2 regions of the Roseburia sp. AF02-12 genome follow, and region 2 is predicted to be linked to the other one. Evidence: riboswitches for the same ligand, from Rfam matches in the RefSeq annotation. Region 2 holds a riboswitch; the other holds the start of a gene.
What was found. Region 2 has a riboswitch for ZMP and ZTP ahead of pflB (formate C-acetyltransferase). Riboswitches for the same ligand answer to the same signal wherever they lie in the genome.
Positions count from the first base shown of each region.

Region 1: another riboswitch for ZMP and ZTP. It lies ahead of DV740_RS05170 (IMP cyclohydrolase); the one in region 2 lies ahead of pflB (formate C-acetyltransferase).

Region 1 covers NZ_QTXS01000001.1:1,035,389-1,039,824, forward strand. Annotated here, with positions in the region: gene DV740_RS05160 (nucleotidyltransferase) at 1-138, shown strand, start outside; gene DV740_RS05165 (phosphoribosylaminoimidazolecarboxamide formyltransferase) at 684-1,862, opposite strand; gene DV740_RS05170 (IMP cyclohydrolase) at 1,902-2,615, opposite strand; ZMP/ZTP riboswitch at 2,750-2,830, opposite strand; gene DV740_RS05180 (glycosyltransferase family protein) at 2,907-4,100, opposite strand; gene DV740_RS05185 (PFL family protein) at 4,125-4,436, opposite strand, start outside.
Region 2 covers NZ_QTXS01000001.1:1,466,107-1,470,542, forward strand. Annotated here, with positions in the region: gene pflA (pyruvate formate-lyase-activating protein) at 1-283, opposite strand, end outside; gene pflB (formate C-acetyltransferase) at 430-2,682, opposite strand; ZMP/ZTP riboswitch at 2,877-2,956, opposite strand; gene DV740_RS07140 (amino acid ABC transporter ATP-binding protein) at 3,040-3,780, opposite strand; gene DV740_RS07145 (amino acid ABC transporter permease) at 3,770-4,436, opposite strand, start outside.

The DNA of each region.
Region 1 (4,436 bases), 430 kb from region 2:
TATAACTTTCTTTCTTCCGATGCAGCAAAGGTTTTTGATTTTGATATTTTTGCCGGCGAATTATACGAAAACATCCTGTCCGGAATAACCGGTCAGGATGCCAGAAGCGAGTTTGTACGCAATATTGTAAGGGTGTGAATTTTCCGTGCCGTCTGATTCCACCATTTGGTTGGTGGGAAAATCAAAAGAGTGTTTGATAAGAACTAAGATTTTGATTGTAAAAGGACATCTTAGTTCTTTGGCAGTAAAATTTCAGCAGTTCTTAGCAGTTTGTTTTTCTTGAATGTAAACTGTCTTTCCGTTGCTTTGACTGGATGTCTGCACTGTCCGTCGGGTACGGATGCTCTATAAAGCCTGCAAGGGGCACTGGGAATTTCGGATAATACATCACATTATCTGGCAACCAGCGCAAATTCACATCCATGTTCAAATGCGCCTCGCTGGCACATCCCTGTGCCAGCGTTGCCTGTTGCCAGACGAAATTCCAAGTGCCCCTAACAGCCTTTATTATGCATCCGTACTTCGACGAACCGTACAGACATCTTGTCAAACATTGGAAAGACTGTTTTTATCTCAAAAAGAAAAACAAACTGCTTAGTAACTGCGGAATTTTATAGCAGGAACTAAATGTCCTTTCACAAAGCAAAATCTTATCTTTCAAATCCTATCTGATTTTCCAGCTCCTAGTGGTGGAACAGACGGATTCCGGTAAAGCTCATCACCATACCATATTTGTTACAGGTTTCGATTACATGGTCATCACGGATAGATCCGCCCGGCTGTGCTACATACTGCACGCCACTTCTGTGGGCGCGCTCGATGTTATCTCCAAATGGGAAGAACGCATCAGAGCCAAGAGATACTCCGGTATTCTTATCTAACCATGCACGTTTTTCTTCTGCCGTAAATACAGCAGGTCTGGTCTTAAATATCTTCTCCCATTCGCCATCTGCAAGTACGTCCATATAATCCTCGCCAATGTAAAGGTCGATTGCATTATCACGGTCAGCTCTGCGAATTTTATCTAAAAATGGCAGATTCAGTACCTGTGGAGACTGGCGTAACCACCAGTTATCTGCTTTGGAGCCTGCTAATCTGGTACAGTGGATACGGGACTGCTGTCCGGCACCAATACCGATTGCCTGTCCGTCTTTTACATAACATACGGAGTTAGACTGTGTATATTTTAAAGTAATCATGGAAATTGCCAGATCTCTCTTTGCTGATTCCGGCAGCTCTTTGTTTTCTGTTACAATATTGTCAAAGAAATGCTCGTCAATATTTAACTCATTTCTTCCCTGCTCAAAGGTAACGCCAAATACCTGTTTACGCTCGATTGGGTCTGGAATATAGTCAGGATCAATTTCAATGACATTGTAATTGCCATTTTTCTTTGCTTTTAAAATTTCTAATGCGTCATCATCATAGCCCGGTGCAATAACTCCATCAGATACTTCTCTTTTAATTAAAAGTGCGGTTGCTTTATCACAGACATCAGAAAGAGAAATGAAATCTCCGAAAGAGGACATACGGTCAGCGCCTCTTGCTCTTGCATATGCATTAGCAATCGGTGTAAATTCTACATCCATGTCATCTACCCAGTAAATCTTACGCTCTACTTCAGAAAGTGGAAGTCCCACTGCTGCACCTGCCGGAGAAACATGTTTAAAAGAAGTGGCTGCCGGAAGTCCGGTTGCTTTCTTTAATTCTTTTACTAACTGCCAGCCATTGAATGCGTCTAAGAAGTTAATATAACCTGGTTTACCATTTAATACTTTGATTGGCAATTCGCCATTTTCCATGTAAATTCTGGATGGTTTCTGATTTGGGTTACAACCATATTTTAATTCTAATTCTTTCATTTTATTTTCCTCTCTCGAACGAATCTTATTCACAAAATCTTATTTGTTCTTGTTTACAATGCGGCTTTCATATTTTCCGGTTTCAATATCAATATATCTTACAAATAAGGATACCTTATTGTCTGCATTCAGGTTATTCCATACCAGCTCGGTAAATGCATCAATGTCATCTCCGATATCAACCAGTACCGGTTCGCCTTCAAAGCTTGGTAATGGATTGCCATCATTCATATAAGTATGAATGAAATGTCCTTCTCCTGCTACCGGATTCTCATAAGCAAATGTATAACGGTTGCAGGCATCCGGATTACCATTGTTGCTCTTTAAAATAGACATTGCATAATTGTATTTTCCATCTTCCACATGCATGATTCCGGAAATACGCGGTGTATAGTTAGGTGCGTCCGGCTCAAATTCTCTGGTTCTTAATGCCTGTTCGAAGGTCTGCTGTTTATCCATCAGTTCATAAATGGTATCTGTCTGGTCTCCATTGGTTACAATGGTCTTATTGCCCAGTACGCGAACCGGTGCATAAATAATAAGACTTGGGTCACTTAATTTTGCAGGGTCAAATGCCTGGGTACGGATTCCTTCTCCATCCTCAACAAATACACGGTTACGGCTGTTCTCGCTTCTTCCCATGATAAAATAAGCAGTTACCGCATACTTTCCATTCTTCGACTTTCCAATTACAATTCCTCTTCCCGGATAAGTAGTGCTTCCAAGTTCTTCTGCTAATGAAGTCATCTTCATTTTTGTTCCTCCTTCTTACGCTCCATGTAATTTTTAAAGTTGCTGCAGCTTTCGTCAAAGTCTCTTTCTCTTTCGAATTTTCCCTGTGACTTTTCCTGTTTGCATGCATAAAAAATACCGACACGTATCCCGAGCTTAACTGCCCAGACGGTCGGCTTTCTCAGGTCATACTTCATGTGGTTATTCCCACGGTTCCGTCAGTCATATGACCTGAATTTAGTAAAACATATTCCAAAACACTTGTCAAGGAATTCTTCCTCTAAGGACTCCCCTTCATAAGATTTTCTATTTCTATAAGAACTCTCTCAGACGTTCTGCACGGTTCGCCCAGGTATCTTCCTTAAGTGCCCGTTCATAAGAATATTCTATGATTTCTTTCATTTTCTTCGGATGCCCCAGCATGGATAATACCTGCTCCGGCAATGCATCCAGATGCTCTAACTCATAAAATGCCAGATCTTTTCCATCGCAGAAACGCTCCTTTAAATAAATGCTGCCATCTGTCAGGGATACTGCTTTATTTAACATGGCTGTAAAAATTCTATCATGGGCTCCATCCTTAAACCACGGCATGGTATTCAATGCAAGCTTTGTATTCCGGATGATTTTTACGCATTCGGCAGAATCAAGCTGTCTTCCGTTTAAAATAAGATTCTCCGGATGCTTTACCTTAAGATTCTCCCACCCTTTGCCAAAAACATGTACCCGTACTCCATTGTCTACCAATGTCCGCACCGTTTCTCCACGGAAATAAGTCCGGTTATACATATCCAAAAAAAGCATTCCTGCAAAGCATGCCATCAGCTCCCGCTCCGTTACTTCCGGAATCTCCCGGCGGACAAAATGCTCCATGGCAGAATCTAACGGCTCTGACGGATGCAGGCGGAGATAATTTAATATCTCATGATAGAAATCAATATATTCCTTCGTCTGGCTGGTAAAATGCTCTTCAATTGCCGGAAGATGCACATAGTTTGCGATAAAACCCACTTCATATTCCCGGTTCTCATATGGAATAAAATCTGTTGGGACTCGCTCTTCCCCATCCATCAGAAAATTCCCTGCCAATGGTAAAAAATGACAGGGAATCCCTTTATAAAACCGTTTCATATAAGAAATATGCTGACGGTCGATACAGAACACAGTCAGATTCGGAATTGTCTCATCAAGCTGCTTATGATAATACAACGGATGGTCCACAAGAATACAGTAGACCGGAATATTTCTGCTGGCAAAGACAGACTGAGACTCTGTCTCCAGCAGGAACTCCTCTCCGCTTAATCCGATAAAGTTAAAGGTAATGACTGCGGTCTCGCCACTTTTTAAAAAGCGGCTTAATCGTTTCGTATCAGCATATTCTGCCTGAATGTCGAAGAAGAAAATCTGATATCCCATCTTGCGAAATGACGCTGCCATCTCATGTGAAAAATAAGTTAATGTTTCTACGCCTCGTTCAAAAAACACAAGTTTACGGATATCACTCATTTTCTTTCTCCATTTCAAAAAATCCTAGTTCTTAAAGCTGTGAATTGGTGCAGGAATTCTTCCCCCACGGTTGATAAATGCATCACAGGAATACTGGTTTACCGGCATAATCGGTGCATAGCCGAATAATCCACCAAATTCTACAGTATCGCCTACTCCCTTTCCGATTACCGGAATCAGACGGGCTGCTGTAGTCTTCTGGTTAATCATTCCAAGTGCCATTTCATCTGCAATAATACCGGAAATGGTAGTTGCCTTGGTATCACCCGGAATTGCAATCATATCGAGACCTACGGAACATACACAGGTCATTGCTTCTAATTTCTCCAGTGTAAT
Region 2 (4,436 bases):
CCAGCCGGAACAGTTCTGTTACGAAATCTATCTGTAAAAGAGCCTCTCCACCACTTACGGTGATTCCGCCCTTTTCTTTCCAATATGTTTTATAGCGAAGCGCCTTTTTTAACACTTCTTCCGGTGTCATCAGCTCTCCGCCATCTTTTGCCCAGGTATCCGGGTTATGGCAGTACTGACATCTCATGTTACAGCCTTTTAAAAATACAATATATCTTACGCCCGGCCCGTCTGCTGAACCAAAGCTCTCTACGGAATGGATACGTCCTTTTATTTCACTCATGTTGCCTCCTATACACCAAAATACTTACGGCTGCTTAACAACCTACGATAAAAATGTGCAGGCTTTTTTCATTAAGCCTGCACATTCTGCTTTACCTGAATCGCGGAAAAATCGTATGCTCCCCGCAGTTCGGTTACTGTCTTAAATTACATACGCTCATGACAGGTACGGGCAATAACATCAAGCTGCTGCTCTTTTGTCAGGTCGATGAACTTAACTGCATAGCCGGATACACGGATTGTGAAGTTTGCATACTCTTCTTTCTCCGGATGCTCCATTGCATCAATAAGCTTTTCTTTGCCAAATACATTAACATTCAGATGATGTGCACCCTGATCAAAGTATCCGTCCATTACATTTACAAGGTTATCGATTCTTTCCTGCTCGTTGTTTCCAAGTGCGCCAGGATTGATGGTCTGTGTATTGGAAATACCATCTAATGCCCACTCATATGGAAGCTTGGTCAGAGAGTTTAAGGAAGCTAAAAGTCCGTTCTGCTCTGCACCGTAAGATGGGTTAGCTCCCGGTGAAAGTGGTTCGCCGGCTTTACGTCCATCCGGCATAGCTCCGGTTGCTTTACCATATACTACGTTAGAAGTAATGGTAAGGATAGAAGTTGTAGGCTCAGAATCACGATAAGTATGATGTTTCTTTAATTTATCCATGAAAGTCTTAAGCAGCCATACTCCGATTTCATCTGCACGGTCATCATCATTTCCGTACTTCGGGAAGTCTCCTTCGATTTCGAAGTCTTTTGCAAGTCCGTTCTCATCACGTACGACTTTTACTTTTGCATATTTGATTGCAGAAAGAGAATCGATAACATGTGAAAATCCTGCAATACCGGTTGCAAAGGTTCTCTTTAAGTCGGTATCCATCAGAGAAAGCTCTGCTGCTTCATAGTAATATTTATCATGCATATACTGAATCAGGTTCAGTGTATTTACATAGATGTCTACTAACCAGTCCATCATCTTGTCATATTTTGCCATTACTTCATCATAGTCAAGATATTCAGCTGTAATTGGTGCGTAGTTTGGTCCTACCTGCTCGCCTGATTTTTCATCAACACCACCGTTGATTGCGTAAAGCAGACATTTTGCAAGGTTTGCACGAGCGCCGAAGAACTGCATCTCTTTACCTGTCTGTGTAGCAGATACACAGCAGCAGATTGCGTAATCATCGCCCCATACCGGTTTCATTGCATCATCGTTCTCATACTGGATTGAGCTTGTTTCAATCGAGATACGTGCTGCATAATCACGGAAGGTCTGTGGCAGTCTGGATGAATAGAATACAGTAAGATTTGGTTCCGGTGCCGGTCCCATATTCTCTAAAGTATGAAGGAAACGGAAGTCTGTCCTGGTTACCATGGAACGTCCGTCTACACCTGTTCCTGCTACATCAAGGGTTGCCCATACAGGGTCACCGGAGAATAACTGGTTATAAGAAGGAATACGTGCGAATTTAACCATACGAAGTTTCATTGTGAAATGGTCAATCAGCTCCTGAGCCTGCTGCTCGGTAAGAATTCCCTTATCCATATCTCTCTTAATATAAATATCAAGGAAAGTAGAAACACGTCCTACTGACATTGCTGCACCGTTCTGTGTCTTGATTGCTGCAAGGTATCCGAAGTATAACCACTGAACAGCCTCTTTTGCATTGGTTGCAGGTCTTGAAATATCATATCCGTAAATCTCAGCCAGTTTCTTCATGTCTTCCAGACATTTAATCTGCTCTGCAATTTCTTCTCTTAAACGGATGACATCATCTGTCATCTGTCCGCATCCGCAGTTGGCTTTGTCCTTCTTCTTCTCAGCGATTAAGTAATCCAGTCCGTATAATGCTACACGACGGTAATCACCTACAATACGTCCACGACCGTAGGTATCCGGAAGACCTGTTAAAATCTTAGCATGACGAACCTTCATCATTTCCGGTGTATAAGCATCAAATACTGCTGTATTGTGTGTCTTATGATACTTGGTGAAAATTTCTTTTAATTTATCATTTACTTCATAACCGTAGGTCTCACATGCCTGAACAGCCATCTTGATTCCACCATATGGCATGAAAGCTCTCTTTAATGGTTTGTCAGTCTGAAGACCAACTACCTGCTCTAAATCTTTTAAGCTTTCATCGATATATCCCGGACCATAAGCTGTAATTCCGGTTACAACCTCTGTCTCCATATCAAGAACGCCGCCCTTGGCACGCTCTTCTTTCTGTAATTTCTGAAGTGCCCCCCATAGCTTGTTGGTTGCATCTGTCGGCTCAGCTAAAAAGCTCTCATCTCCATCATATGGAGTGTAGTTGTCCTGAATGAACTGACGAACATTGATTTCTTCTTTCCAGAGACGTCCTTCGAATCCATCCCACTCTTTCATTTCAATCATTACGATATCCTCCTAAAAAAATGTATTCAGTATGAACACTGAATGGTTACTAAATTTACTGTCAACAGACTTTTTATTCATTGGTTTGAATTAGTCTTGTTTAACTGTAGTTAGTATATACTGACCGTTATTTTTTTGTCAATATCTTTTGGTGTTCAAAATAACATACAAAAGAAAACGAGCCAGTCCTCCAGGTTCATCGCCCAGACGGTCGGCTCGTTTTCGTTATACTTCATGTGGTTTTTCCACTTATCCGTCAGTCATATAACGGTTTTATCATAGACTATTTCTTTTCTGATTGCAATAGCTTATGAAAACTTTTTATCAACTATTTTTTCCGTTTTATCTGTTCTTTCGCTACAATACTTTGGAAAGGAAGTCGCAAAGACGCGGATTCTGTGGATTGGCGAAGAATTCTGCCGGTGTATTCTCTTCCTGAATCTGTCCTTCATTGATAAACATGACACGGCTTGCCACTTCTCTTGCAAATCCCATTTCGTGCGTTACCACTACCATAGTCATTCCGTCCTGTGCCAGTTCTTTCATAATTTCAAGAACTTCTCCTACCATTTCCGGATCCAGTGCGGAAGTCGGCTCGTCAAATAACATGACATCCGGATTCATTGCCAGTGCTCTTGCAATTGCAATACGCTGTTTCTGTCCACCGGAAAGCATTGCCGGATAGGTATCTGCTTTATCAGACAGTCCGACTCTCATCAAAAGCTCGTCCGCACGCTTAGATGCCTCTTCCTTATTCATAAGTCCGGTCTGAACCGGTGCCAGCATGATATTTCCTTTTACGGTATAATTTGGAAACAGATTGAACTGCTGGAATACCATTCCAATCTTCTGACGCATCTTGTTGATGTCTACGGATTTATCCGTGATATCTGTTCCTTCAAAAGTAATCACACCGGAAGTCGGCTCCTCTAAAAGATTTAAGGAACGTAAGAATGTGGATTTACCACAACCGGATGGTCCGATGATGGCTACTACCTCTCCCTGGGCGATTTCTGTGGAGATACCATTTAATACATTTACATTTCCAAAGGATTTACACAAATCCTTTACTTCAATCAATACCTTCTTATCGCTCATTTGTTCTCAACCTCGTTTCCAGTTTATGTACACCAGCCGTTAAAATCATAACGATTATCAGGTAGATAATTGCAACACCGAACAATGGTAAGAACGGGTCATAGGTCTGGCTACGGATGATATCGCCACCCTTTGTCAAATCCGGGATTGCAATATATCCACTGATGGAAGTCTCTTTCAGTAAGGTAATAAACTCATTTGCCAGTGCCGGAAGTACATTCTTAAATGCCTGTGGCAGAATAATCAGACGCATGGTCTGCGAATAATTCAGTCCGAGGCTTCGTCCAGCTTCAAACTGTCCTTCGTCTACAGACATGATTCCGGAACGTACAATCTCTGCCACATAGGCAGCCGAATTCAAACCAAAAGCGATTACAGCCACTGCAATCTTATTATCGAGTGCAACCAGAATAATATAGTACATAATCAAAAGCTGTACCATCGTAGGGGTTCCACGCCATATGGTAAGATACACTTTACATATAAAATTCAAAACATTTAATCCACCATGTTTATCATGGGTGGAACGGATAATTGCGACTAAAAATCCAACCACAATACCCAGAAGTACTGCAAGCACTGCAATAAGCAGTGTATTGCCAAGGCCACGTAACAGATAAAGATATCTGTCTTTCTCTATAAAATCCTGTTGAAAG